4 regions of the Bacillus sp. CGMCC 1.16607 genome follow, and region 4 is predicted to be linked to each of the others. Evidence: predicted binding sites of a transcription regulator. Region 4 holds the regulator's gene; each other region holds the start of a gene.
What was found. Region 4 encodes Rex, which represses fermentation and respiration genes when NADH is low (regulators of the CRP and FNR family bind a similar motif). Its sites were predicted from a motif close to TTGTGAAATATTTCACAA; they were not measured.

Region 1: the regulator Rex is predicted to act here: its motif matches at 3,896-3,913, upstream of ACFSO7_RS13490 (cytochrome c oxidase subunit 2A).
Region 2: the regulator Rex is predicted to act here: its motif matches at 4,250-4,267, upstream of ACFSO7_RS23160 (cytochrome C).
Region 3: the regulator Rex is predicted to act here: its motif matches at 6,017-6,034, upstream of ACFSO7_RS08755 (hemerythrin domain-containing protein).

The regions. Positions count from the first base shown of each region.
Region 1 covers NZ_JBHUJX010000019.1:222,790-230,253, forward strand. Annotated here, with positions in the region: gene ACFSO7_RS13470 (hypothetical protein) at 64-639, opposite strand; gene ACFSO7_RS13475 (SCO family protein) at 643-1,275, opposite strand; gene ACFSO7_RS13480 (cbb3-type cytochrome c oxidase subunit I) at 1,503-3,200, opposite strand; gene ACFSO7_RS13485 (cytochrome c oxidase subunit II) at 3,215-3,676, opposite strand; gene ACFSO7_RS13490 (cytochrome c oxidase subunit 2A) at 3,689-3,835, opposite strand; gene ACFSO7_RS13495 (sensor domain-containing protein) at 4,244-6,247, opposite strand; gene ACFSO7_RS13500 (response regulator) at 6,704-7,464, opposite strand, start outside.
Region 2 covers NZ_JBHUJX010000036.1:143,365-150,828, forward strand. Annotated here, with positions in the region: gene pdxK (pyridoxine/pyridoxal/pyridoxamine kinase) at 1-797, shown strand, start outside; gene ACFSO7_RS23140 (YojF family protein) at 923-1,270, shown strand; gene bshB2 (bacillithiol biosynthesis deacetylase BshB2) at 1,284-1,949, shown strand; gene ACFSO7_RS23150 (NERD domain-containing protein) at 2,184-3,152, opposite strand; gene ACFSO7_RS23155 (Crp/Fnr family transcriptional regulator) at 3,448-4,191, opposite strand; gene ACFSO7_RS23160 (cytochrome C) at 4,430-4,885, shown strand; gene nosZ (Sec-dependent nitrous-oxide reductase) at 4,932-6,803, shown strand; gene ACFSO7_RS23170 (hypothetical protein) at 6,946-7,464, shown strand, end outside.
Region 3 covers NZ_JBHUJX010000012.1:300,192-307,655, forward strand. Annotated here, with positions in the region: gene ACFSO7_RS08725 (amidohydrolase family protein) at 1-218, shown strand, start outside; gene ACFSO7_RS08730 (DUF4179 domain-containing protein) at 493-1,482, opposite strand; gene ACFSO7_RS08735 (sigma-70 family RNA polymerase sigma factor) at 1,489-2,019, opposite strand; gene ACFSO7_RS08740 (class I SAM-dependent methyltransferase) at 2,427-3,029, opposite strand; gene ACFSO7_RS08745 (hypothetical protein) at 3,386-4,510, opposite strand; gene ACFSO7_RS08750 (RNA polymerase sigma factor) at 4,500-5,072, opposite strand; gene ACFSO7_RS08755 (hemerythrin domain-containing protein) at 5,402-5,911, opposite strand; gene ACFSO7_RS08760 (dienelactone hydrolase family protein) at 6,194-6,787, shown strand; gene ACFSO7_RS08765 (GNAT family N-acetyltransferase) at 6,989-7,464, opposite strand, start outside.
Region 4 covers NZ_JBHUJX010000014.1:11,781-19,244, forward strand. Annotated here, with positions in the region: gene groL (chaperonin GroEL) at 1-1,435, opposite strand, end outside; gene groES (co-chaperone GroES) at 1,496-1,783, opposite strand; gene ACFSO7_RS09495 (CPBP family intramembrane glutamic endopeptidase) at 2,101-2,835, shown strand; gene ACFSO7_RS09500 (YdiK family protein) at 2,890-3,093, shown strand; gene ACFSO7_RS09505 (redox-sensing transcriptional repressor Rex) at 3,194-3,841, opposite strand; gene moaC (cyclic pyranopterin monophosphate synthase MoaC) at 3,880-4,374, opposite strand; gene abc-f (ribosomal protection-like ABC-F family protein) at 4,516-6,441, shown strand; gene tsaD (tRNA (adenosine(37)-N6)-threonylcarbamoyltransferase complex transferase subunit TsaD) at 7,037-7,464, opposite strand, start outside.

The sequences.
Region 1 (7,464 bases), on a different contig from region 4:
GTTATACTTTTTACTGAAAAAAGACACTCCAAATCGAGTGCCTTTTCATTTATATTTATTATTTTAGGCATCCTCTTCTACCATTTCATATTCAGAAGGGTCAATGAAAAAGGTATAACCTAAATAGATAACCATCCCTATAGCTGTTGTTAAAAATCCCCAGCCTAGAATAATTTGGTCAATCACCAAATAGTTATTACATAATTGGTCTTGGGATTGAATGTACAACCATCCTAATCCTAAAAATAGGATAGTAAAAAAAATAATGATGATATTTTTCCCTCTTGCCCCAAGCTTTTTCCAACTATCCCGTAACGGAATTCCCGCTAAAAAAGGTAGACTTATAAATTTAAACATTTCTACACCTTGTACCGTTAACGCCTCATCCATTGTCCGCGGAAGCATCCAATACACCATAACAATTGAAAAGAGGATCATTCCGGGGACTCCATCACTATTCCATTTTTCAAAAAATCCTTTAAATCGTACTTGGAAAAAACGTGCCATTAATAATCCGGCAATAACGAACATAGGCATTTGCATATGCATATGCATGATCATGACCGATTCCATAAACTTTGCTACAGGAGGAATAATTAAAAAGATAAATAACAATAACCCATAGAAAGATTGGTTCATCGTTTATTCCCCCTTTCCTTCATTAAGGATATTGATAATCGTTTTAGCTGCTTCATCAGGCTTCGTATAATCCATCACATTAACTAGGTTACCTTTTTTATCGACTAAATAAAAAGCCGAATTATGCGCAAAATTTCCATTTCCATCTGGAATAACTGTTACTCCGAACCTTTTTAATAAAGAATCTAATTCGGTTTGGTTCGGAATTCTTGCCATTCGCCAGGTTTCCCCATCACTATTAAAGATTTCTTTATATTGATCAAGTCTTGCTGGATCATCTCTGGTTGGGTCGAAGCTAATACTTAGAAATACAATCTCTTTTCCTATATTTTCACTGGGTAACAAATCGTACACTTGACCCATGTTTTTTTCCAATTGAGGGCATACCGTTCCACACGAAGTATACATAAATGTGATCAACACATATTTATCTTTGAACTCAGAAATAAAATATTCCCGTTCCTTGCTATCCTCCAACGTTACTTGAGGAAAGCTAGGCTTATCATCAATGAGTCGATTGACTCTCGCCGTTTCAGCTGTATAGGCTGTAAAACCATCTGTTCCAATATAAAATAAAACAATTCCAAAAAAGAAAACGAATAAATATGAAATGACAGTTTGCCGATTTTTAATCATATCGACCACTTCCCAAGTTAAAATTTCCAAATAAGTGTATAAAGAGATAGCCCTAGACACCGAGCTATCTCTTTTTTAAAAGATCATTTTTTCTTTTCTAACTGTCCAGCTCCAGCGGCTAGCCCCTCGAGGTCAAAACCCAATCCGTCATGAAGGTTAAAGAACAACCTTCAAGCCGGCTCGTCTTTTGCTTGTCGGGGCTGATCAAGCCGCTTCCGCTTTTCGTTTTACCAAGTCTTAAAAGGTGGTGAACCTGGAGGTGCATTTACAATCATATCTACTACTGGAATTACATAGGCCATTGCGACAACGATGATCATAAGTACAACCCATAGTCCCCATCTTTCTGTCCAATATGGAGTTTTCGGTGCATTCTCTTCTTCTTCTGCAACTGGGAACTCTGTTACTCCTTTTGGTGCAAAGAACATCATATTAAATACGGCAAACACCTGAATCAGAACAGCAACCGTTAACACGGTTCCACCAATAGCTAACATCATCATATATGGATCCCAGCCTAATGTTGTTGCAAAGTCACCATATGTTGTATAGGAAGTTCTGCGTGGTGCACCAAACAATCCAACTGTGTGTTGAGCGCCTGACATTAATACCATACCAATTGTCCAAAGAATCGTTTGGATAATACCTAGTTTATTTATTTGAGGTGTTAGTACACGTCCTGAAACATAAGGAACTAACCAATAAGAAACTCCAAAGAATGTTACGGCAACTGTTATACCTAATGTTAAGTGAAAATGGCCAACAACCCAGAGAGTGTTATGAACAACTTGGTCTAATTGGTTTGTGCTTTGAACAATACCACCTGCACCAGCTGGAGCAAACGCTGCCATACCGATAAATGGAGCTAAGAAGCGAACATCACCCCATGGTAATTTCTTAAACCAACCAAAAGCACCTTTTCCACCTTTTGCTCTGCCTGTTTTTTCAAATACTCTAAACATCGCGTAAGCTGTCATCAATGATGGGAAACCGATTGCTAAACTCATAAATACGTGCATAAATTTGATTTCTGGTGAAATCGCAGGGTCTACGATTTGATGGTGGAATCCACCAGTAATATTCATGATTACTAATGGAACGATAACCATACGAGTTAGTAGGTCACTCCAGCGATTACCACCGATTATTTTCGGCACGATGACGTACCATACAGATACAGCTGTTAAATACCAAATATTAACGGCTGTGTGTCCAAATGCCCAAAATAATGTACGTGCAAGCATTACATTAATTCCATCAACCCAACCATGAACCCATGGAATGATCATGAATAGTACTTCTGCTGCAACAAATAATGTAGATCCTACTAAAAGAACATGAACGCCTGTAGCAAAGTAAGCTAAAATTGGTAGGTGTTGGCCTTTATGGGCTTTTCTCCAATTTGCTACTTGAATAAAGATACTGATTGAATTCGTCCAAATACCTAGTACGATCAGAACTAATCCATAATAGAAAACTGGATGTGCTGCCAATGGTGGATAGAAGGTAAACATAACAGAAGCTTCACCTAGTATAATCATGGTAGCAACCATTGCAACACCAAGAACTTCTAATGCAAAGCCAATCCAAGCCATTTTTCTAACGACCGGCAATAGACCGCCTAATGTATGGGAAACACCTGCATAGAAGTATCCAATAGTAAAAGTGGCGCAAAAGACTAAAAGTAACAAAATTCCATGTGCGCTTAATACTTGATAATAATTAAGCCATGATGGCAACTCTAGCAGACCAGCACGGTTCAAACCTTGAACTAATCCTAATAGACCACCAAGAAGTAATGCGATAAAAGTGACAGATAAATATGATTTCGTTATAATTGCATCTTGCAGGTTTGCACCTAGAACCTTATTTGTTTTTTCTTTAAAGACAGATTTCGTTTTTCCTGTTTGTAAGACTGATTCCACGGTTCTTCCCTCCTTTATTTAACTGTTATCGTTGTACTCATTACTTGGTGGCCGGCACCGCAATATTCATTACATAACACAAGATACTTACCAGGCTTATCAAATTTTTGTGTGATTTTTTGAATATGTCCTGGCATAACCATTGCGTTGATATTCGTGTTAGCCACTTGGAATCCATGTACAACATCCTTTGATGTTAAGGTGAAATGTACAGTCGATCCTGCCGGTACTTCAATATTCCCTGGGTTAAAGCTAAAAATCTGAAGCGTCATAACGACTTCATATTCATTTTCACCAATCTTTTTAACACCTGGTTGATCGAATGGGGCTGTTTGATCTACTTTTTGTGGATCAATCGTTTCTTTATGACTTGGTGGTTCCATTCCTAAGGCAAATCCTTGGTAACCTGTAATAATCATAAAGATCATGATCATACCGAAACTTAAAGCAAGCCATATTTTTTCATCTTTATGCATTTTCTTTCCCCCCTATACTCTAGCCATAAATAGACCGAATAGTACAAAATACGTAATAAGAATGACTCCTCCAACTATTCCTACAGAAATCCACGTCCCTACTTTCGAATCGTGGTCTTTATCTAACTTTTCTTCACGGTTAACTTTTGTAGTTGCCACTGAAAATCAACCTCCTTATATTGTTCATACTCATATTTTAAATGCGAATCATTATCAGCGTAGTGAACTGAATCACATGCAACTGTGATTTTACTAACACTCCAAATAAAAAAGCAGCGAACAACCTCTTCAAAGGTTTTATCGCTGCTTGTTCTTGAACACTAGATTCACATGTATCATTTGAGATAAACTTTCACTCCTACTTCCCACCTCATTCAAATCAATATTTGAATATCAATATAGTCAGTTCATGCAGAATTTACTAATTTGCCAAAAAATATTCAAATATTTGTTTGAATGATTTCATACACATTTTTCATGCAAATAGGCAGCAATATTACTCTTCTACCAAAAGAAGGTGACATCCGCTGCCTTTTTCCTATTTACTATTTATACTAAATAATCTCTCTACACATTAGCCGAAAAATAGTGGCTTCCTTGTGTTTGGAAAAACCAATTAGCAAAATCTAATTGAGCCAATGGCTGACTAATGTAATAGCCTTGAACTTGATTGCACTTAATTTCATGTAAAAAGTCTATCTGACTTATTGTTTCTACACCTTCGGCTATTACTGTCAGTTGTAAATTGTGCCCCATTTCAACTATGCTTTTTACAATGGCCTTTGCTTTTTCATTTTCAGCTAGTTCTAAATCCCGAATAAAGGTCCTGTCCACCTTTAAAGTATCAATAGGTAAATCTTTTAAATAACTAAGGGAGGAGTATCCCGTTCCAAAGTCATCGATTGAAATTTTTATACCCAAATCTCTTAGATCATAGAGCAGTTGAATAGCATGATCAGACTGCTGCATGATACTTTCTGTAATTTCCAATTCTAAATTTTCCGGTCTAAGTTTTGTTTGGGCTAATGTAGTGCGAACGATTTCGACTAGGTTGGGTTGGTGGAGCTGTTTAACAGATAGATTCACAGACATTAATATATCGATTCCATTATCCTTCCAAGCATTCAATTGCCTACATGCTTCGGCGATTACCCACTCTCCAATTGAATCGATTAACCCTGACTCTTCTGCTATTGGAACAAATTCTAGTGGGGATATAATACCAAGCTCAGGATGCTTCCATCGTAACAACGCTTCCGCACCAACCACTTCTCCATTGGTAATACAACATTTTGGTTGGTATAGAAGATAAAGTTCTTTGTTTTTAATTGCCTTTCTTAGTCCTTTTTCAAGCTCGATTCTTCTTGCATACATTTCTTTCATATCTGAATTGTAAAATTGAATACGATTATGATCCTTTTCTTTTGCAAGATAAAGGGCTGCATGTGAATTTTTTTTCAATGCTTCCAACTCAGTTCCATCCTCTGGGTATAAAGAAATTCCTATTCTTGGTGAGAGGTAAAACTCCTGCCCTTGAATTAATAGCGGTTCCGATATAAGTTTCACTATCTTTTCGGCTAATCTACTGCATTGATTCTTCGACTGGAAATTAACAATGAGAGAAAACGTATCTCCTTCGATCCGAAACACATCGTTATTCTCATTTAATTTACCATTTAAACGATTGGCGATACTCTTTAATATTTCATCACCTATTAAAAAGCCGAAGGTTGTATTAATCACTTTAAATTCATTTAATCCTATGAAAAAAATCGCAAATGGACGTTTGGAGTTTGTTAACAAGGAGGAAAGTCTTTCATTAAACCATTTGTAATTTGGTAAATTAGTCAGTTCATCATAGTATTCTAAATTATCTAATCTTTTTTTCACATTTTGTTGTTCAGTAATATCACTACCAAAACTCATAATGTGAGGCTCATTGTTGTAAAGAATGTTAAATCTATTTGATACGACATCTCTTTCTTTTCCGTCCATAGCCACTAAAGTGGAATGATTGTCACTCTCCTTCTTTGAACCCATAAAATCAACCATTTTTTTACCGATAACTTCATCGAGTTTATTCACCTTAAGCATATTTAATCCAGCAGGATTCATATAGGCTATTTTCTCTTCCTTGTGTATTGCAATTGGATTCGGGACATTTTCGATTAGTTCCATCATTTGGCATTGAACGGTTAATAACAATTGTTCCGCCTTTTTCTGTTCGGTGAAATCGTATACTTCTCCTATCACATAATCTTGATCTATAGAGGAGAATGGACAACCCTTTACTTTAACCCATTTGTATACATTCCACTTATTTTTTAGTCGAAACACTTCTATAAAATCCTTTTTCTCTTGTAATTTCCGATAAATTCTAAGTAGAAGCCTTTTATCACTAGGGTGAACAATCTTGAGTAGCGAAATCTCTCCATCCTTTATTTCATCATCATAAAAAAAATCAAGGAGCGAGGATTGTCCTGATAGAAAACTTACCTTTCCTGTATTTTCATATTTCCAAATGACAGAATCTAAATTTTTCAAAGCATCTGTATACCTATGATCTTGCATTCGCTTCCCCTTCTAATAAATATTACGAATTTCATGTCGTTTCTTTATTGGTTTTACACTGTATGAAATAAAAATGGAACACTTCAGGAATTCCGTTAGTCCTGATGGCATGATTGGAGATTAACAGTATGGAGCATTGAGGTGATTTCTTCAGATGATATTGTACAACCCTTGATCTAGCTTGGATGCTGCATGAATAATTATATGTGATACAGCTAGTTCTTTTATACTACTTTCCATAACCATAATTGATTTTAGAAAAGAATACCAGAATTGTAAATAGCAAATGATTAATAAACCTAAAGATGTAAAATTCGAAATTTTTAAACGCAGAATACTATTTTTGCAAAAAAATAGAAATGACTAGTTTAAATTAACGGTCATTTCTATCATCGTAAGACTGGAAAGTTGCTAAATTTTTGAAAGGGAGTTTTGGATTGTTTGTTTTTTTAAAAGTTAAAAAGTAGCGGCCTGAAACGCTTTTTCCATCGCTTCATCACGATCCTTTACTTCCAATTTGGAATATATACTAGATATATAATTACGAACAGTGCCTTCAGCAAGGAATAGCTGTTCACTGATTTCTTTATACTTTAAACCGTCAGCTAGTAGCTTAAGCACTTCTGTTTCGCGGTCGGTCAGACTGTACAGTTTCTTCCATTTCTCAAGCTGGTCTTTTTCTGAATCGACCGATTTTGTTTTAAGAATAAGTTGCTTTGCAACAGTCTGAGAAATAATCGTTTCTCCCATATGAACGAGCTGAATTTTCGTAATGAGCTCTCGAATTGGTGTATTTTTGCTAATATAACCTTCCGCTCCAGCATGAATTAACTCCACTGCCTCATCAATATCGTCCTTGCTTGTAGTAATCATTATTCGAGTCAACGGGTATGTTCTTTTTAATCGTTGTGTAAAAGCAATGATGTCCGTATCTTTAAACTTTACGTCAAGAAGGATAATGTTCGGCCGCTTTTCCTCGCAAATACGATTCGCTTCGTCCTTATGATCCGTCTGTCCAACTACCTCAATATCACTTTGAAGGGTGAGCAATGTAACTAAGCTTTCTCGTACATGAAGATTGGAATCCATTACAAGTACTTTAATGGATCCTTCGTTGTTCTCTTTTACAATAGGGGCTTTACATACAGCAGTAATTCCTTTGTTAAGAAACGATGTAACTGAAAATTCACCCTTAATCAAGGTCATCTGTTCATGGA
Region 2 (7,464 bases), on a different contig from region 4:
TCTTAACCATTGCTGGATCAGATACAAGTGGCGGAGCAGGGATCCAAGCCGATCTGAAAACGTTCCAAGAACTTGGTGTGTATGGAATGACAGCATTAACGACCATTGTGACGATGGACCCAAAAAATGGCTGGCATCATAACGTGTTCCCACAGGCGATTTCTACTTTAGAATCGCAATTAGAGACGATCCTTTCTGTTGGCGTTAATGCGATGAAAACAGGTATGCTCGGCTCAGTTGAAATCATCGAATTAGCAGCAAAATATATCGACGAACACCAATTAAAAAATGTAGTCATTGACCCGGTTATGGTTTGTAAAGGCGAAGATGAAGTTCTTCACCCTGAAACAACGGATGCCCTTCGAGAAGTGTTAGTTCCACGTGCGACCGTTGTGACTCCAAACCTTTTTGAAGCAGGACAACTTGCCCAAACTGGTCCAATTCGTACACTAGATGAAATGCAATTGGCGGCGGAAAAAATCCATAGTCTTGGAGCCAAGTATGTGCTAATTAAAGGTGGAAGCAAGCTAAACCACGATAAAGCCGTTGATTTGCTTTTTGACGGACAAGAGCATATATGGTTTGAAGCTGAAAAAATCAACACAACGTATACACATGGAGCTGGATGTACATACTCAGCTGCAATTACGGCAGAACTAGCAAAAGGAAAAACAGTGGTGGAGGCCGTTCAACTAGCGAAGGATTTTACAGCGGCAGCCATTCGTCACGGATTTAAGTTAAATGAATACGTTGGGCCAACAATGCATGGAGCATATCGCACCTACGGGGAAAAATAAGAACATGGAAGAAAAAGAGTCGATTTGACTCTTTTTTTATTTGAGTAGAGTCTCCTTTTTCGCTTTTCTTTCACTTTTTTTGTAAAATGGAGGAACGGAAAAACTTTAAAGTAGGGGGAAAAGATGTGGAAACGGTAAATTTGGAGCTTGTTCAGCAAGCAATCAATCAATTTGCGAACGAAATGGTTTATGTTCATTTAGAAACTACGAATGGCGCCTATGCAAACCACAATGATGAAACGTTTTTCTCCTCAGGTGCGTATATTCGAAATGCTCATGTACACCTAGAACATGGCAAAATAACTGGGCCTGGTCCTTTCCGCGCAGGCATAAAAATTCCACTCGGCTGGATCTATGCAGAAGGAATCACTCATTACACAATCGATGAAAAAGGACGACTTCTCTTGGCTGGATATGATTTTAAAGGGAAACTCGCCGTTGCACTTGAAGTAAGCAGAACCCCTTTTGAATAGGAGATGATCACAAATGGAAAAAGAAAGACAGGTACTTGTTGTATTTCCACATCCTGATGACGAAGCCTTTGGTGTTTCTGGTACGATCGCTACTTACGTAAACATGGGAACTCCTGTTACATATGCATGCCTTACCTTAGGGGAAATGGGTAGAAATATGGGAAATCCATTGTTTGCTAATCGGGAAACACTACCACTCGTTCGGAAAAAAGAGCTAGAAGAGGCAGCATCCGCACTTGGTATTACCGATTTACGAATGATGGGTATCCGTGATAAAACAGTTGAATTCGTGGAAGAAGAGAAACTAGTTGGAATGATGACCTCCTTGCTTGAAGAGCTAAAGCCTTCGCTTGTCATCACCTTCTATCCCGGATATTCTGTTCATCCTGATCATGAAGCTTGTGGCGCTGCAGTCGTGAAAGCGGTTGGTATGCTCGCGGAAAACGAACGACCTAAGCTCCACTGCGTTGCTTTTTCAAAAAACTGTGAACAGGAAATTGGAAAGCCAGACATCGTGAACACAATTACCGATGTATTGCCGATTAAACTTGCGACATTGCGCGCCCATCGCTCTCAAACAGAGCAATTTACGAAGGATTTAGAGCAAAAACTCGAAACAGGTGACGATCAAATCTTAACTTGGCTGCAAAACGAGCGTTTTTGGACATATAAATTTTAATTTTAAGGAGTCTAGCGTGGGATAGCGCTAGACTTTTTGCTTTTGTGAGGTATTTTTCACCATCAAAATTTAGTGGGAAAACTTTATCCGTCCAAATATGTAGTTTATCCGACTTTTTCAGTGATATATCCGACCCTTTTCTTTATATATCCGCGCATATCCCAACTATATCCGCCGATTTCACATTTCTGTCACATTATTTCATTTTCAAATAACTAGTTTCACCCCGCCTCACTACTTTACACTCAATTGATAAGCTCGCCCCTTCCCTTTTCCTATAGCTTCTAATCCACTCATTCTAAGCATTTTTGTTGCGATATCAGGACTATCAATATGAAGAAATCTTCTAAATTGAGAATTCGAAATAGTAGGATGAAATAATAGAAAATAATCTTTAAGAGCCTCTAGATGCGCATTTTTATAGCTTTTCCCACATTTAGGGCAATACCATTTTCCTGCTTGGTAGGTTAGTGGTAAGAATTCACAATCTGGACAATGAACACCTGTTTTTAGTTCTGATTGGTCTATTTGATATTGTTGAAGAATTTCTGAGGACAGAGGAGTATGCGATTTTAGGAGCATTTTACATAGTTTTCGAAGTTCTTTGTCATTGATTTTTTCAGCTAGGTATTTTTCACTTAATTTATCAATTTCCCATGTGAGCCCAGCAATACTACAGATTTTTTTTGCATATGAATGATTTTCGGAAGTGACATGAATAATCGTTTTTGGATGGCTAATGGTCACGAGGAATTCGATCGGTAATTGAGGAAATTTGTGCTTTTTGAACCATTTCGTTAATTGTTGTTGGTGCATTCTAGCTTGGGAAACTGGATCTGAAAATGCTTCAATCCTACCATCATCACTTTTTCTAGTTAACTGATGCTTATCAAGATCGAAATATAGAGTACCAGAAATGTTTTTTGCTTCAATGATAAGTGCAAAGCATGGGGAAAGGACAAGTGTATCGATTTGAAAAAAGTGGTCACCGATTGGGAGACGTAGATCTCTAAAAATATAAAAGTCTGTTTGAGAGATTCGTTCTAATTTCTTATCTACCTCTCTTTCTCCTCGTAGACCTGCAATCCTTCGATAGAGTTCCTGTTCGATTAAATGCCTTTTCGGATGACGAATGGGCACTCTCCTTAGTAAAGCAGCTAATAGTAAAATTTTTTCCGGGATTAACCGATCTTTTATGACCAAACTGTATCACCTCTTATACGTTTTATGTAGATTTTCCACAAAAGGGTGTCCATTCCTACTAGAAAATGTGACAAATTGAAGAACTTTTGCAAAAAAAGAGGCTAATCACATCAGCAAGGATTTATATCCGACCTTTTTAACGATATATCCGCGAATTACCTCATGATATCCGACCCTTTTCTCTTTATATCCGCGCATATCCCAACTATATCCGCCGATTTCACATTTCCTCCACAAACTCTGACTTTTTCCACAGAAAAAAGCCGACCCAGACAAGCTAGGTCGACCACACACTTTAATACCCTGGCTTTATCAACGAACAAAACAAACACCAGTCTGTAATAATAATTTTTCGTTCGCGCAAATCGATAAATCCATCTTTTTTCAATTTTGAAAAGACGCGGCTAATGCTTTCTCTGGAAACACCCACAACCGTCGCAAATTCTTGTACATTCAAAGGGATTTCTATCGGGTCGCGCGAAAATAGATCTCCTCTAAATTTCTGTGCAAGACGCTCTAACGTTTTAATCGTTTTTGTATAGACATCCAGTAAAGCGATATCTCTTAAAGTAGCTGTAAATTCCTGCAATTGTTCGCTCATATAACGGATCATCTGGATCGCAAGCTCTGGCTGATTTAACAGCTCAAGTTCTAAATCCTTCTTATTCAAAAAAGCAATGTCCCCATCCTCCAGCATAGCTGCCGTAGCTGGGTAACAAGTACTCGACTGATTAAATAAACAGGCTTCAGCAAAGATTTCGCCTTTTTTCTTAATACAAACAATCATTTCATTACCTTGTTCATCTTGTTTCGTTAGCTTAACTGAACCCGAGAAGACGAAGAAGACCCCTTCTGCCTCTGTCTCTTCCTCGATAATGCGTTGTCCCTTTTTATACTTGGTCCTTTTAATTCTTTGAACAACTCCAGAAAGGACGGCACTAGGCAAATGCTTGAATATCTCAATTTTTCTTATAAATGGCTCCAACTCAGCGAATGTAATAATTGCTAAATGAGGCTCGATCATTTCCTGACGGTACATTTCCTCACCTCCATTACTTTCTTCTTAAGAAAAGAGTAACGAATATAAAATGATTTCGAAGTGATATTTTTCACAATAAATACACAGAATTATTTGGAAAAATTCAGTTTCACAAAACCTTCACAGAAAACACACAATTCCTTCACAGATATTTCCAAATCATGTGCACTATATCACATTCTCTAGAACTCTTAAAACGTAGGATAAAAATGTAATTCGGATAATAGGAGGGATAAAAGTGCAAAAAGCCATTATTCAGTTTGTCATAACAGCTTTGCTAGGTTTAGGAATTGGATACCTTGCTTTCGATATCATCGGCGGAAAATCAAGCGATGACCAAGACGTTGCTACTACCGAGTCCAATACCCCCGACAAACAAGCCACTGAAAGCAAGGACGAAAACACAAACAAAGAGGAAAGTACGGAAACAGTTGCTGCCGACGGAGGTATTCTTTCTTCAAAAGGCTGCCTAGGCTGTCACTCCGTTGACGCCTTAAATCTAAAGGGCGGAGCAACAGGTCCAGATCTTTCACAGGCTTTTAACAATGTAGAAGGCAAGCATGGTAAACCAATTAACGAATTCCTAAAACAACCTACATCAGCTGTTATGTCAAGCGTCATCGGTGGTAGTCCACTATCAGATGAAGAAATTACACAAGTCGTTGATTTATTGAAAGAGGCTTCATCTAAATAACAGTAGTAATAAAAATTTTATAAATCATTAAGGTGGTGCTTTATTAATGAAGAAGTGGATTCCGGCTGCATCTGGCTTAGTTGCTGGGCTAATGGCAGCGACCGTTTTTTTCGCGGATTTCTCACCAGGACCAAAGGGCGAGGCTGCCAAGGATAACGGAAACAAAAGCAATGCAGAAAAGGTATATGTACCATTCGGGGAAAAAGATGATTACTATTTATTTGCCTCTGGTGGTCACTCTGGTCAAATGTTCATTTACGGTGTTCCGTCCATGCGCCATATCCGAACGGTTCCTGTCTTCTCACCAGACTCGGCAACAGGTTACGGATTCGACACCCATTCTAAAAAAATGATGGGCGGCTACAATTGGGGAGACCTTCATCACCCTGCTTTCTCAGAAACAGATGGTGATTATGATGGAAAATACATGTTTGCAACGGACGTCGGAAATAGCCGTGCTGCAGTTATGAACCTAGAAACTTTTACTACTCGGGACATTATAAGTGTTCCGAACACAAGTGGTCCTCACTGTGCCGCTTTCGTTACTCAGAATACTGAGTACATGTTCTTACCAACACGTTTTGCCGTGCCGATCGGTCATGAATATGCACCGTTAGATGATTACAGCAATAAATACAGAGGCGTTATGTCCGCAGTAACCTTTGATGAAAAATCCGAGAAGCTAAATATTGCCTATCAAGTCGCCCTTCCACCTTGGTCCTATGACCTTTCTGACGCTGGTAAAAAGATGTCAGGTGACTGGGCTGTTATGACTACATACAACACAGAAGAAGCGACAACAAATCTTGAAATTAATGCTTCCCAAGCCGATCGCGACTTTATCGTTCTTTTCAACTGGAAAGAGCTTGAGAAAATGGTGAAGGACGGTCAATACGACGAAGTCACAGGTCAAAAAATGATTTTCCCAGAAAAGCATAAAGGCGGAATTTACTTAGTTCCTGTTGCGAAATCACCACATGGCGTGGACGTAACTCCTGATGGAACACGCTTTATCGCCTCTGGAAAACTTGCACCAGCAATGACAGTCTTCTCTTTTGAAAAGGCATTCAAAGCAGTTGAAAATAAAGACTTTGCTGGCGAACGTAATGGGATTCCCATTTTAAACTATGATTCGGTTGTAGAAAGAGAAGTAAACCCTGAAAATGCGCTCGGACCTCTTCATACACAATTTGATGAAAAAGGAATGGCCTACACAACCATGTTCATTTCTTCTGAAGTTGTGAAATGGGATCCAAACACAGGTGAAACATTAGACCGCGTACCTGTCCAATATTCACCAGGTCACTCTGTTGCTGCTGAGGGCGACACGGTTGCTCCTGATGGAAAATACTTAGTCGCATTAAACAAAATTGCGAAAGATAGCTATTTATCGGTAGGACCTTCACATCCAGAGTCGATGCAATTAATTGATATTAGCGACAAAATGGAAGTCATCCAATCCGCACCGGTTAACCCAGAGCCGCACTATGCACAAATGATTAAAGCAGACAAGATCAAAACAATCACCGTTTACCCGAAAGATGAAAAGAACAAAGAGGCGGTTTATAAGCAAGATCAAACGAAGATTGTTCGTAACGGTAACAAAGTAGATGTATACGGCATTGCGATGCGTTCGAAATTTATCTTCGATTCAAAAGCGAAGCGTCCAGATACAATCGAAGTAAATGAAGGCGATGAAGTGACGATTCACTTAACAAATATTGACTTCGACCAAGATATCACTCATGGATTCGCCATCAATGGATACGACTTAAACATCGAAGTCCAACCAGGACAAACAAATACAGTTAAATTTACAGCAAATAAAGCAGGTACCTTCCCACTTTACTGTACAAACTTCTGTTCAGCCCTGCACCAAGAAATGACTGGATACTTCTTAGTTAAACCTAAAAATTAATGATCATAAGAAAAGCGCGACGTCCTGTCGCATTGTCGACCATCCTGTACATCGGGGCTAGGACGCTTGCGCTGGACAATTTTCAAGAAGGGTATCAATCATCTTGATACCCTCCTTCTCTTAAATGAAAGGTGTGGTTCCTTTGAATGGCAGTAAATTATCTATCACATCAAGTATATTCATTCTTATTGCAGCCGGATTAATCGTCGCATCCCTATTTTTCCCATGGTGGGCTATGAAATTTATTGCTCCCCAATATCCAGAAGGATTAAATATTATTGTCTACCCAGATAAATTAAAAGGGGAAATTGATATCGTTAACGGTTTAAACCATTACATCGGTATGTCGGAATTTAGTGAAGCCAACTTTCCAGAGCTGAAATATCTTAAATACTTAATTGGCGGTTTAGCAGCACTCACAGCTCTTACAGCCATATTAAGAAAAAAATCGATTCTTTTCGGATTAATTGGAATGTTCATCATTGGTGGTGCACTTGGCGTTTTTGACCTTTATCGTTGGTTAAAAAATTTCGGAACGAATTTAAGTCCCACCGCTCCTATTAAAGTGGACCCATTTATCCCGCCGATCATTGGGGAGAATACTTTAGCTAATTTTGTCACTTACAGTACTTTAGAAATGGGCACTTATTTTATTATTGCG
Region 3 (7,464 bases), on a different contig from region 4:
TATTAAAAAGTGAAATAGACGAAAATGACATTCTCGCTTTACTGACTGCCAACCCAGCCCAAATTTTAGGGAAAGAGCATCAGTTTGGGAGACTTCTTCCAGGACTTGAGGCTAATTTTATCGTAACCGAAGGGATTCCAGGACTGGAGATAACTGAAGTGGAAAGGATAAATAAAGTGTTTTATAGAGGGGTAAAAGTGATTGATCGATTAGTTTAGGTACTTAAACCACCCTTTCCGTCAAAAAGTTTGAAGGAAAGGGTGGTTCTCAGTTATTATGAGGACTTTTCAGTGCCCTCAGTTTGTTGTACTCGAATAACGGAATGTAATCTTCAAGAAGATGGTATTTATTTCGATAACCGGAAGAAGCATAGGAACAGTCAGAGATCAGTGAAAAGTAGAGGTTTTTTCCAACTCAGATCTTTTTCTTCAAAATTTTTATCTGTCTTCAAATAAAATTTTTATAAAATTCTTACCCGTATACATACAAAATCTAATTAATAGGAATTGGGCTGCTTAAATTTTCGTGGTCAGAATTTTGTGCGACTAAAAAAAACTTACCGCCTTTAATGTTTAATCCGTTAAACCGTATGATTGATGCATCACCCCGTTCATTTGATGTAAAAGCTTCCATAGGATATTCTTTTGGTTTATCCTCTTCAGTTTGGATATGAAAATAAATATCCTCACTTGTGCTTTGTGATAAATCGTAGTAGATGGCTGTTGAAATAGGAGTTGTAACTACTTTATTAATTGTAACGATTTCTCCGTTGTTTAAAGTAATGGTTTTATTCAATTCAAATACTTTTTTCTCAGCTAGCAAATTAACCTGAGTTACTGTTTCATCAAAAGACCAAGGCTGTTCAATTATTTGTTCATCTTCTAAATGATACCTTATGGTACCATAGCTAATGTCAATATCTACTTCTTTTGTATTAATCTCTTCACTTAAAACAACATCACTGTATATTGTATACATGGATTCATTTAATTTGATAGCTTCCCCGCCTGTTGTTACCGTATATTCTTTTCCATTCACTTTTACAGTCGGTTTAATAAAAGTTTGATAATCAAACTTTACTCCCTCTACTGGCTCAAATGTTGCACTAAATAAGATTTTTTTGTGATCAATCATCACTTCATTTAATGTAAATTTTCCAAGTGAGTTTTCTTTCGTTTCTCCAATGGCCGTCTTATAAGATGCATAGTCGGGAGTATCAATTTGATTGATATATTTTTCAATAGGTTCACTAACAAACAGCATATTGGCAATTGTTCCTTTATCAATGGTTAATGCTAAACTAAGCGTGCAAGTTGCAACCACTGCAGCACCTACGCCCAACCATTTTTTCTTTTGTTTTTTAGGTTGGATTTTGTTTCGTACTTTCTTTAAAATCCGTTTTTGTTCATACTCTGATAGAGGAAGATCATTAAATTCGCTTAAATCTAACTTTACATCATTCAAATCGTTAAAAATGGACATCTCTCATTACACCTCGTTTTTCAATAGAATTGTTTTTAATTTCTTTCTAACCCTTGAGAGCTTATTATGCACCCAGGATTCCTTAGCTTGAAAATCATTGGCAATTTCTTTAGAGGTAACACCCTCAACATAATATTTTTTGAAAATTGTCCTTTCGGTATCAGTAAGTTCTTTAAACAAACTTGATAGTTCAAGACTCTCTGAACTTAATGGACTCAAAATTCTATCGTCCAATTCCTTATTACTGATATGTTGCTTTAATTTAATGGACTTACGCACATAATCAATGGCACGATATTTGGCAATCGCAACAATCCATTGCTTAAATTCATTTTTTGAAGAATCAAATGAATCAATATGGAACCAGATAGAAACTAATACATCTGAAAAGCATTCTTCGATATCTTGTTGATTTCCGTTCAGATATCTTCGAATAACAGCATGGATTAGACCACCGTGTGTCTTCATAAGATAGGATATTGTTTTTTCATTTTTCAACTTTATTTGTTGTACAACGTTATCGTTAGTAACCCTCAATTTAACCTCTCCTTCATTAGTTATTCGGTACCTGCCTATTAATACGTCAGATATTATTCAAACCTATCTAAATCTAAAAAAATTTTTAAAAAAAGTATGGCAACGGAAACTTGAAATCAGAAGATGCAGGTATACAAAAGTTACTTCATCCTTAACCACATCTACGAAAATGTTTACAAGTACAAATAGGATCGTCATTTTGACGATCCATTGTACTAAATCTCATATTTTGGTTATCTAGGGTTGATAAAAATAAGGATTTCAGAATCTAGTCTGAATAATTCTGCTACTAGAAAACGATTTAATAGTTAATAAGTTTAAGTCATTAATCGTTAACGATAACGACATCTAGAAATTTACATTCCGTTTACCACATAGCATTCATGTAAATGTCCCAGTTATTCTTCCTACTTCTTTGCTTCAATACACCAGTGTGCACCTTTATTATGTATTTTGATTTCTCTAAAATGATTCATTTTTAATCTATCTTCTAACTCCTGGTTATCCACTAAATTAAAGTTTTGTGTGCGTTTCATCTTTTTCAAATGGGATTTATCCGTGAAGGAAATAAATAGCGTCCCATTTGGTTTTAACAACCGAAAGATTTCTCTCAACCCCTTGTCTAAATCATTCCAAAAATATATCGTATGAACAGTATAAATCTTGTCAAAAATATCATTGTCAAAAGGTAAATCCTCTATATCAGACTGTTTTACATCCATTTGGCCCGTTTCAATAAAATTTTGGTTTAATTTTCTTGCTGCCCTAACCATTTCTTTAGAAATATCGACTCCGTAATTTTTTCCATTAGTTTTATGATGTGCAACTCTATTTAAAGTGGAGCCATTACCAATTCCAATCTCCAAAATACTTTCATTTCCCCTAATATCTAACAAATTAAATGTCCAATTATTTATTTCATAGTTTCCCTTTTCCATATACTTTCCAATCCATGTTGAAAGAAAACCATTAGGCTTTTTCAACTGATTTCCTAGCCAAATTTGAAACATAATACCTCTTAATTTTTGTACATTTTTTCATAATCAATAGTTGTACTCACTTCTAAAATTAATATAAACGCTTGACCATCATCGGAAGTCTAAGAGCAACTAATATATCGTCTAATAGATTATGGATCCTCTAGCAACCGTTAATATAAATTCACTATAACTAACAAACGTTAGTTATTAACTATTTTTTGAAACCTTTTTCCAATTGATCACATGCTCAACAGATAGAAGAAGCTGAAGCACTGCGTATTCCGTTATTTTTTAGTGAGAAAAAATACATTTAGTATTCCATAAAAAAACACCCTTCTTTATAAAAGAATGGGTGTCAAATCTAATCAATGCTTAGCAAAAGCGAGCTAATTTTGTATCACTTTCAATTCCTTTTTATCAGTGCTAATAATGACGATTTTGTATGGTTCTTCTTGAATCTGATGTTTGACTTCAGATGAATCTAAAAACTCTTGGATGGTTTGAGCAAGTTTGTTGACTACTCCTTCAATGTCTTTATATGTGGATGGAACTGTAGTGCGGACTTCTATATAAAAATAATCTTTTTTACTTGAATAGCCTACACTATCAAATTGGTAGAATTCTGTTTTAGCGGTTAACCCCTCATGTATCGTATGGTAGATAGGCAGAAACTTTCCTTCTCGTTCTCTTGCCTTTTGGTCAAAAAGATGCACCTTGACCTCGTATTCTCCCTTATTCTCACTTCTTAAAGCTTCTATTATAGCAGTTTTGATCTCTTTAACTCTTGTTTCTGTATTAGGGATATTTTCCAGATCAATTCTACCTAATCGAACGCCAAATCCACCTTTGCTATAGCCATATGATTGTAACACGTCTTCTACGATCGCTGAGACTTGTTCAAACTCCTGATCTTCTTCTGGTGGGTTTAGCATTGAATCTTTAAAGAATTTCCCTGTTTCAGGGTCATTAACTATCTTTACAGTAAAATGTTTATGATTTCTCTTAGTTACCTCTTCGACAATGGATTGGAGGGTCTCTTTTACCTCAGCAAAATATTCCTCTGTGTCAAGTACAGCAACGGTGACTTCTTGTTTTGTATTATTTACACTTACAACAATATTGGAAGGGCTAAAATCACCGTTTTCGAAAAGTGCTTCGTTTATTTCCGAAATCAAAGGTTTTGCTTCTATTTTCTTTTCAAATACTAAATGTAAATAAGGGATGGCTGCAGCTATTCTTGCAACAGTTGGAGATGTGAATGCTGCTCCAATAAAGAGACAAAAAGAGGCAGCGATTACGATAGAAAAATAAACAACTTTATTGCTGGTCTTCCTTTTGTCCTTTTTTACACGATGAGTAAAATCGATCCAGTCTTTCTCCACTTGTACTTCTATCTTATGGTCAATCTCTCCATTCTCATAACGGTTAGGCAAATCATTAATGAATGTTTCCAGAGAATGAGGGACCATTAAGTCATTCAATGATTGAAAATCTTCGTTCTTATATGCCATTCACCTTTACCTCCTGTAAAATATGAGATTGCTTCATGATTTGCGCCAACTGTTGTTTTCCGCGTTTCATTCTTGTTTTGACGGTATTTTCATTTTCTCCAAGAATGAGAGAAACTTCCTTTACGGTCAGATTTTCATAGTAATGGAGATAAAGAGGCAAACTCTGTTCTCTTTTCAATTTCATGATATATCCGATCACTTCCGCCTTATTTTCCTTTTGAATCACAACCTGCTGTGCCGATGGATCACTATCAGTTACTTGAACTTCTGCATGCTCAATATCATTATGTATACGACGGTTAATCTTTCTATAAATGTCTATCGAACGAGAATAAACTAGACTGAAAAACCATGCACGAAAATTCGTTATCTCTTTATTCTTCATAATACTTATATAAGCACCCTCTAAGGCATTTTGTATGGCATCTTCTGCATGTTCTTTTGATTTAAGAATTAAGAACGAGGTTTTAAAAGCAGTTGGCAGAAGATTCTTCACAAGCACGCTAAATGATTCTTTATCTCCGCTCCTTATTTTTTTTATTAACTCTTGGTCTTTATTCATGGGGACCTCCTCTTTCAAGTGATTACATATAGTAAACGAAATAAATGGTTTGTTTGGTTTCACTTTTTGAATAAATAAAAAAGTTTTTTATGTAAAAGTACCTTTTGACGTAATTCCTAATATTCTCTTCTTTCAGTTTAACGGGTTGTGAATATAATGATAAGGCTTGAGGAAGGAGAAAAAAATGAGGAAATTCAAGATTAAGCTGGGATAGGGTTAGACGAAGGTTTTACTGTTTTTTGGGGGATAAATACCTTAAAAGAAAACAGCCTAAACCAAAAAAACCGCTCCTAAATAATAGCGGTTATCTGAAAGTTTGAAGGCGATGCTTATCGTTTTTGTAGAAATTGATGAAGAATCTCCATCTCGTCAACCGATAAAATGTTCTCCGCCAATGGAAACAACACTTTTTCTTCGTTAGCGAAGTGTTGTATTAAGGTAGCATAAGCTTGAACGGCATATACGGTAATCCATTTTGCGTCATTTTCATCAATGGTTGATCCTTTACTTTCAGCTTCTGTTAGAAAATCCCGTAGATGCTGCTCTACTTTCTCATGTTCAAATTCCATCATTTCGATTGTTCTGTCCGATTCTCCGAGGTGGCGTCCTATCAAAGGGAACAACCCTTCTTCTTCTCGTTCGGAATGTGCCTTTAGCTTATCATTGAAAGCAAAAATTTGCTGGTACAATTTCGTAAATAATTGAGCCACAACAGGGCCTGACTCGAATTCGATCTCTTCAGTGATCTCAAAAAAACAATTCATATCTGCTCTTAACGAAACATGCTCATCTATTAATTGTTGCAGTGGAGCACTTAATACAACGTTTGTAACCTTCATCGTCAAATCCCTCCACAATCGCTTCACTATACTTCAAAAAGGAAAATATGGCTGTGGCATAATTTATTAAACTACTCAAAGCATACGCCAAAAGAGTTGATTTTTTTGTGATAGTAATCACACAAAAAGCATTGGTACGTCCAGTAGCCTTAGGAGAATTGTTGTTTACATCCAGTAACATCCAGTCTAGTTTTACAATTGAATTTATACTGTATGAAAGAAATAACGATACAGTTTATACTAATTGTATAATGTGAAAAAAGGGATAATAAGGGGTATAAAATGATAAACATACACATTAAATCAGACACTTTAATCATTGTCGTTCATGAAATTTATGGAATTAATCAGCATATAAATCATATCTGTCACTCGTTATCAGAACAAGGGTTTGATGTAATTTGCCCTAATTTATTAAGACAAGAAGCAGCTTATGATTATTCACAAGAGAAAGTTGCTTACCTTAATTTTATGGAAAACATAGGTTTTAACAATGCCTATGATAAAATTAAAAGTGTATTATTAGAAATTGAAGGTAAATATAAAAAAATATATATTATCGGGTTTAGTGTTGGGGCAACGATTGCTTGGTTGTGTAGTCAGGAAGAATGTCTCGATGGAATTGTCGGATACTATGGTTCACGAATTAGGAATTATATAGAAATAGATCCACAATGTCCTGCAATGTTATTCTTTCCGGAAAAGGAACAATCATTTAACGTTGATGAGTTAATTTCATGCCTAGAAGTAAAGAATATTAAGATACATAAATTTTACGGACAACATGGATTTAGTGACCCATACTCTTCTAAATATAATGTAAAATCAGCACAACTAGCATTTAGCAAAATGGTTGATTTTTTTCTTAAACATTGAACATCTCTTTGATGTGAGAACCATTGATATTCCAATAGTTCACACATCAAAGAGATGAACGTTTGAGCAATTTTTATTAAGTAAATTTCAATTAAATGAAAGGTACATACACCGGGAAATCGTTTTCTCCTAACAATCTCATTGTGAATGGCACCTTCGACTACACCAAATTTGAAATGTTTGATTTTGTTTTATAATCATTCAAATACTTTCTGATTCGATTCGATCTTTCACTACTTGAAATTTTAATAATCTAGTTTTCGAAACCATTCCAGCACTTTCTAGAGTTAACTTAGAATTCGTATTGTAATACCAACAGCCACAAATGGGTATTAAGTCATTAAGATAGCACCATTCTTTTAAATTATTTATAATAGTTCGACCGATTCCTTGCTTTCTATGTTCCTCATTTACAAACATACCAACACTTGCATAACCCTTTTGCAACATACTTTTTTCGATGATTCCTGCACCTAGTAGATGATTTTCATTCATAAAAACAAAAATCTCACCAGCTGCAATTCGATCATTTAATCGATCAAAAAAATCCTGACTAACTTCAATAATGCGCTCTGCATCACTATGCGAAGCTTGTCTTAATTTACCGCCTGCAAATAATTTCTCTTTTTTACTCGGAATTTTGCTGTCTTGGAAAAAATATGCTTGTTTAGTCATCT
Region 4 (7,464 bases):
TTGCAGCGTTGAAGCCTGTTCCTACTGCTTCGCGCTTTAAGCGGTCAACGATAACAGATCCTTCTAAGCCTGCGTTGTGAGCGATTGTGCGAACTGGTTCTTCCATTGCACGTAATACGATGTTGATACCTGTTTGAACATCGCCTTCTGCTTGTAATTCAGCCACTTTGCTGTATACGTTTAGAAGGGCAACACCACCACCAGATACGATACCTTCTTCTACTGCAGCGCGAGTAGAGTTTAAAGCATCTTCAATGCGTAGTTTGCGCTCTTTTAATTCTGTTTCAGTTGCAGCACCAACTTTGATTACTGCTACTCCACCAGCTAATTTAGCAAGGCGCTCTTGTAATTTTTCACGGTCGAATTCAGAAGTTGTTTCTTCTAATTGAACACGGATTTGGTTTACACGAGCTGAAATGCTTGCAGGCTCGCCAGCACCTTCAACGATTGTTGTGTTTTCTTTTGTTACAACTACTTTAGATGCACGACCTAAAGAAGCAAGTGTTGCAGATTTAAGGTCACGGCCTAACTCTTCAGTGATGACTTCACCGCCAGTTAATGCAGCGATATCTTCAAGCATTGCTTTACGACGGTCACCGAATCCAGGAGCTTTAACTGCTACTGCATTGAATGTTCCACGAAGCTTGTTTACTACTAATGTAGATAATGCTTCACCTTCGATATCTTCAGCAACCAATAATAATGGTTTACCTTGTTGAACAACTTGCTCAAGCACTGGTAAAATTTCTTGGATGCTAGCGATCTTTTTGTCAGTGATTAAGATGTATGGATTGTCTAAAACAGCTTCCATTTTTTCTGTGTTAGATACCATGTAAGCTGATACATATCCACGGTCAAATTGCATACCTTCAACAACATCAAGTTCAGTTGTGAAGCCTTTAGATTCTTCGATAGTGATAACACCATCGTTACCAACGCGCTCCATTGCTTCAGCAATTAATTGACCTACTTCATCGTCAGCCGCAGAAATAGCTGCAACTTGAGCAATAGAAGTTTTTGTTTCGATTGGTTTAGAAATCGCTCTTAATTCTTCAACAGCTGTTGCAACTGCTTTTTCCATTCCTTTACGGATACCCATTGGGTTTGCACCAGCAGTAACGTTTTTCAAGCCTTCACGAATCATCGCTTGAGCTAAAACAGTTGCAGTAGTTGTTCCGTCACCAGCAACGTCATTTGTTTTGCTAGCTACTTCAGCAACTAATTTTGCACCCATGTTTTCGAATGCATCTTCTAATTCGATTTCTTTAGCAATCGTTACACCGTCATTTGTAATTAATGGTGAACCGTATTTCTTTTCAAGAACGACGTTACGTCCTTTAGGTCCTAAAGTTACTTTTACTGTATCTGCAAGAGTATCCACCCCGCGTAGCATTGCGCGACGTGCTTCTTCACTAAATTTAATCTCTTTAGCCATTGTAAATTACCTCCCAAAAAGTTTTTTTCGTCGTTTTATATAGCGTAGCTAAGCTGGCAATTACTCACCAACAACAGCAAGAATGTCGTTTTCACGAATGATCAAGTATTCAGTACCTTGATATTTCACTTCTGTACCTGCATATTTTGAGAAGATAATGCGGTCACCTGTAGAAACTTCTAATGCTACACGTTCTCCATTATCAAGCACACGGCCAGTACCTACAGCAACAACCTTTGCTTCTTGAGGCTTCTCTTTCGCAGAATCTGGTAAAAGAATACCGCTTGCAGTTTTTTCTTCTGATTCAACAAGCTCGATGACAATGCGATCTCCTAGTGGCTTTAACAATTAAAACAACCTCCTCAAATGATATGTAATTTTCTTATTTATTAGCACTCTCATCACTTGAGTGCTAACACATTTTATATATTAAAGAATCTTCTATTGATTTGCAAGTATCATGCATAAATTTTTTCTAGTTAAATGTCGACTTTTTTAGACAAGTATTTTGTCCAATGGCAAGTTTGCACAACTCTATTAGTATAAGTTTCTTACCTATCAAATATTCCATTAGATTCGATATCCCTGAGTGGTTCTAATTGATACAAACCATGTTTTATGAGTAGAATGTATATATAGAAGTATTTTTAAAGGAGAACAAACTGTTGAAGAAAGAATATTGGATCATTCTCATTGTTTATATTGGAATGCAGTTCTCAAGCTTTATCGGGATTCCGCTTCTTACTATTCTAGGAGAAATATTAGGAAAGAATCCTGAAAGTTGGGCGGTCGCCTCTGTGTCCTACTGGCTGCTATTTAGTTTTACTATTACAACGATCATCATTCTCTTCATTTTGCAAAAAGAAATGAAGCAAGACCGACTGGAACGAAATTCGCTTCCTTTTGGAATTTCCTTATTATGGGCAATTATCGGTATTTTTTTAGCCTTAATTTCTCAAACCATTGCTGCGAATATCGAAAATTTGCTCGGAATTGAGCCGGGGTCAGAAAATACAAAAGAAATTATGGAAATCATTAATCTATTCCCATTTGTCATCATTGTCAGTTCCATTTTAGGCCCTGTATTAGAGGAAATCGTGTTTCGAAAAATTCTATTCGGGTCTCTATACAAGCGATTTAATTTTTTCCTCTCTGGGTTAATCAGTTCGGTTATTTTTGCACTCGCTCATATGGAGCCGGAACATGTATTGCTTTATTCGGCTATGGGGTTCACCTTCGCTTTTCTTTATGTAAAAACAAAGCGAATCTGGGTTCCGATATTTGCTCATGTCTCGATGAATACATTTGTCGTACTTATTCAGTCCATTTTTAAAGAAGACATTGAGAAAATGATGCGTGATGCTGAAAAAATTCAAGGATTCATCTCACTTTTTATGTAAACAACCTAATACAAGAACTCCACTTTTTGAAGTTCTATTTTTTTGGAGGGACAAATGAGACAATCACCATTAGGATCTGGCATCCTCTATCTTTTGCTAGCAGCTTTATTTACTTATTTCGCCATACAAAACGTTCGAGAAGGCGGTTGGGATTTCTTTTCTTATCTATTAGTCATTTTAGCCACCTTTGATCTAGGTTCAGGTCTTAAAATGATCGCCTTTCATTTTAAACTAAAAAAAGCTCGACCAAAAAAATGAGTCCGAAAATGGACTCATTTTTTAATGTCTAGCGCAAGCGTTCTAAACCCAACGTACAGGATGTATTAGTGTCGATAATGCGAAAGAACCTCCGAGTTTTTTATTCCTCTTCACTCGAGTAATGTTTTAAAAAGTAAATCAAACTTTGTAACTCGACCGCTAAATCAATATGATGAACACGAATCGAACTTGGAACAGCTAGACGTGCAGGGGTGAAATTCAAGATTCCTTTCACATTTGCTCTTATTAGCTTATCCGTGATCGTTTGAGCAACGGGTGCAGGAACAGTCAGAATCGCTACCTGGACCCCCAATTCCACTAATTTTTCCTCAAGATCATCCATGTGGAGAACTTTCACATCACCAATGAAGGTACCTACCTTCCCTTCATCTACATCAAAAGCAACTTCGATCTTTGTGTTATTATTTTTCAAAAAATTATAATTTAAAAAGGCCGTTCCTAAATTCCCCACTCCAATTAAAGCAACCTTTGTTAGCTCATCTTGGTCTAGTGTTTTGCGAAAGAACGATAATAAATAATTAACATTATAGCCATAGCCTTTTTTCCCTAACGCCCCAAAATAGGAAAAGTCTCTACGAATTGTAGCGGAATCTACTTTCACCGCTTCACTTAATTCAGCCGATGAAACCCTCTGCTTCCCAGAGGAATGTAAATTTTTTAAAAATCGATAATATAACGGCAGCCGCTTTGCCGTTGCTTGCGGTATTTTCATCTGCTCATTACTCATGTACCATCCCATCCCCTACCTCATCAAATTTTGCTTATCTATTTTACATCATTCACTCTTTTAAAATCACCATTTTTTCCACCTGTTTTTTCTACAAGAAAGGTTGGCCCAATGACCATTCCTTTATCTATCGCCTTGCACATATCATAAACAGTCAATGCACATACGGATGCTGCTGTTAGTGCTTCCATTTCTACACCCGTGTTTCCTTTTGTTTTCACAGTGGAATATATATGTAAGAGATAATCAGTCTCTATTTTTTCCCATGAAAAGGATAAGTCTATCCCAGTAAGAGGGATCGGATGACACATCGGAATTATTTCCCACGTTTTTTTACATGCCATCACAGCCGCAACTTGAGCGACAGCCAGAACATCACCTTTTTTCATCGTTTGATTTGTGATTTTTTCATATATTTCTTGATTTAGTCGAATACTTGACTGAGCAATAGCGGTTCTAACTGTTTCGGGTTTATCACTCACATCCACCATTTTTGCTCTGCCGCTTTCGTTAAAATGTGTAAGCTCTGCCATGTAAATACTCCTCCCAACCTAATCATACACTATTTTTTTACATCTGTGTGTGATGTTTGTATACCCCTTCACATATTCAACATTATTGCCGATATGTGTAGATTACGATACACTTATCTTAAGTAATTGAGGTGAAAATTGATGATTTTATTACAAGTTAATCAGCTATTTAAACATTTTGGTGCTGAAACCATTTTATCGAATATAAAGCTTGAAATTCAAACCCGTGATCGTATTGCCCTTGTTGGCCGTAATGGTGCAGGTAAATCAACTCTATTAAAGATTATCTCTGGTCAAATGAGCTTTGATTCAGGCGAAATCATTAAACCGAAAGATGTGACCATCGGTTATCTTGCCCAAAATACAGGTCTTGAGTCTGCTTTATCCATCTGGGAAGAGATGCTGACTGTTTTCAAGCCATTACAGCAGATGGAAAGAGAATTACGTCTACTTGAGGAAAAAATGTCCGATCCAACTGTTTTGGAGGATCCGGCTTTATACGAGCGCGTTTTGAAAGATTATGACGTCCTACAAATTACATTTAAGGATTCAGGTGGATATCAATATGAAGCTGACATTCGTTCTGTGCTTCACGGGTTGAATTTCCAATCCTTTGATTATTCTACGAAAATTGCCACTTTAAGTGGCGGACAAAAGACACGGCTCGCTTTAGGTAAGCTTCTTTTAACAAAACCTGATATCTTAATTTTGGACGAGCCTACGAACCATTTAGACATCGAAACTCTTTCCTGGCTTGAACAATATTTACAAACCTATAATGGCGCGATCTTAATTGTTTCGCATGACCGTTATTTCTTAGATAAGGTCGTTACACAGGTTTATGAAATGTCACGTAACCTTATTCAAAAATTCCTTGGTAATTATAGTACGTATCTCGACCAAAAAGCAGAACAGTATGAACGGGATCTGAAGCTTTTTGAAAGGCAGCAAGACGAAATTGCTAAGCTGGAGGATTTTATTCAGCGAAATTTGGCGCGAGCAACGACAACAAAACGTGCGCAGTCGCGCAGGAAAAAGCTTGAAAAGATGGACCGATTGGACCGTCCATTAGGGGATGAAAAATCTGCTTCCTTCCGCTTTGAGATCGAAAGACAAAGTGGCAATGAAGTTCTCAATTTAGATCAATTGGACATTGGCTACAAGCAGGAAGCTATCTCCAAAGATCTGAGCTTTCGATTAACACGTGGGGAAAGTGTAGCTTTAGTGGGACCAAACGGGATTGGAAAATCAACCTTATTAAAGACACTTATCGAAAAACTCCCTCCTCTCTCAGGGGGAATACGACTTGGTTCAAATGTAACCATTGGCTACTACGACCAGGAGCAGGCAGAGCTCTCCTCAAATAAGAGAGTGTTAAATGAATTATGGGATGACTATCCATTAAAACCTGAAAAAGAGATCCGCACTATTTTAGGGAATTTCTTATTTTCTGGTGAAGATGTTCTTAAAATTGTCTCCACACTTTCAGGGGGAGAAAAAGCAAGATTAGCCTTGGCGAAACTAATGATGCAAAAATCGAATTTCCTTATCCTCGATGAGCCTACCAACCATTTAGATTTGGATAGTAAGGAAGTATTAGAGAATGCACTCATTGATTATCCTGGAACAATTCTCTTTGTCTCTCACGACCGTTACTTCATCAACCGAATCGCCACGAAAGTGATTGAACTAAGTGAGCAGGGATGTAAGGAATTTTTAGGGGATTATGATTATTTTGTTGAAAAGAAAGAAGAAATTATTGAATTAAAAGCACTTGAACAAAAAGAGAAATCAGCTTCCATTGGTGCAGTCGATAAAGCCGATAAAAATACTTTCCATCAAGATAAAGAGGCAAAAAAACTTGAGCGTCAACGAAAGCGAAAATTAGAAGAAATCGAATCAAGAATCTCACAGCTTGAAGAAGAAATTGAACAATATGAGCAGCAATTATGTGATCCAGAAGTATTTCAACACCATGAAAAAGTGCTCGAAATTAATATGAAAAATGAACAAGCAAAAGTAGAGCTAGAAAGCCTAATGGAAGAATGGGCGGAGCTTGCTGATTAAGAAAAGCGTAAGCGCCCGATAAGTGACGTATGGACTGGTTCGCTCCGCAATCTAGCTGCGGCTCCTAGCCCCTCGAGGTCATAAGCCACTCCTGACAAGAAGGTAAAAGGCAACCTTCTTGTCTGGACCGTCTTATGCTTGTCAGGGCTGGTCAGTCGCCTCACTTTTTGATGCATGAGATAAAGGAAACACGAAGAGCGATAGCGATTCGATGTTGACTTATCATAAGGAGGAGAGGGACAGTATACTAGTCGCTGGGCGCTGGAGCTGGACAACTTTAAAAGTCCAAATAGTTATACTCCCTAATATGATAAGAAGAAGAAGCACGTGCTAATGTGCTTCTTCTTTTTTATCATATATTCCCTTTATAAGGACAAATGTCATAGAAATATATTATTTATACAATAGTATTTAGAAACTAATCCACAATACTATGCACAATTGAACGTTTATTCCTAAGGCTATCAACAGACTTATGCACATTATCCACAAAAATAATACGTTTTTTCCACATTATCCACAAAGTTGTGAACAAAACCTTCAGATATCCACAAAAAAATCCTCCTTTATGAAAAAAGAGGATTTTTATCTATGATTAATTGTGGATTTCTAAATCTAATCCTGGATTTGCATTTAAAGCCATATCTGCTCTTTGGCCCTTTTCAAATAGTACTGTGCCCGCGGCTGCAATCATCGCTGCATTATCCGTACACAGGGATAAAGGAGGAAAAATTAGCTCAACATCTTCAAAATTCTTAAATGCTTCACTTAGGGCTGTACGCAATCCTTTATTTGCAGCCACACCACCTGCAAGCAGCACTTGTTTCACTTGATATTCCTTTGTAGCTCTTACGGTCTTTGTTACCAATACATCAATCACACTCTGTTGAAAACTCGCGGCTAAATTTTCTGGTAAAATGGTCTCACCGCGTTGCGTTAAATTATGGACTGTATTGATTACCGCAGATTTTAATCCACTAAAACTAAAATCATACGAGCCTTCCTCTAACCAAGCTCTAGGCA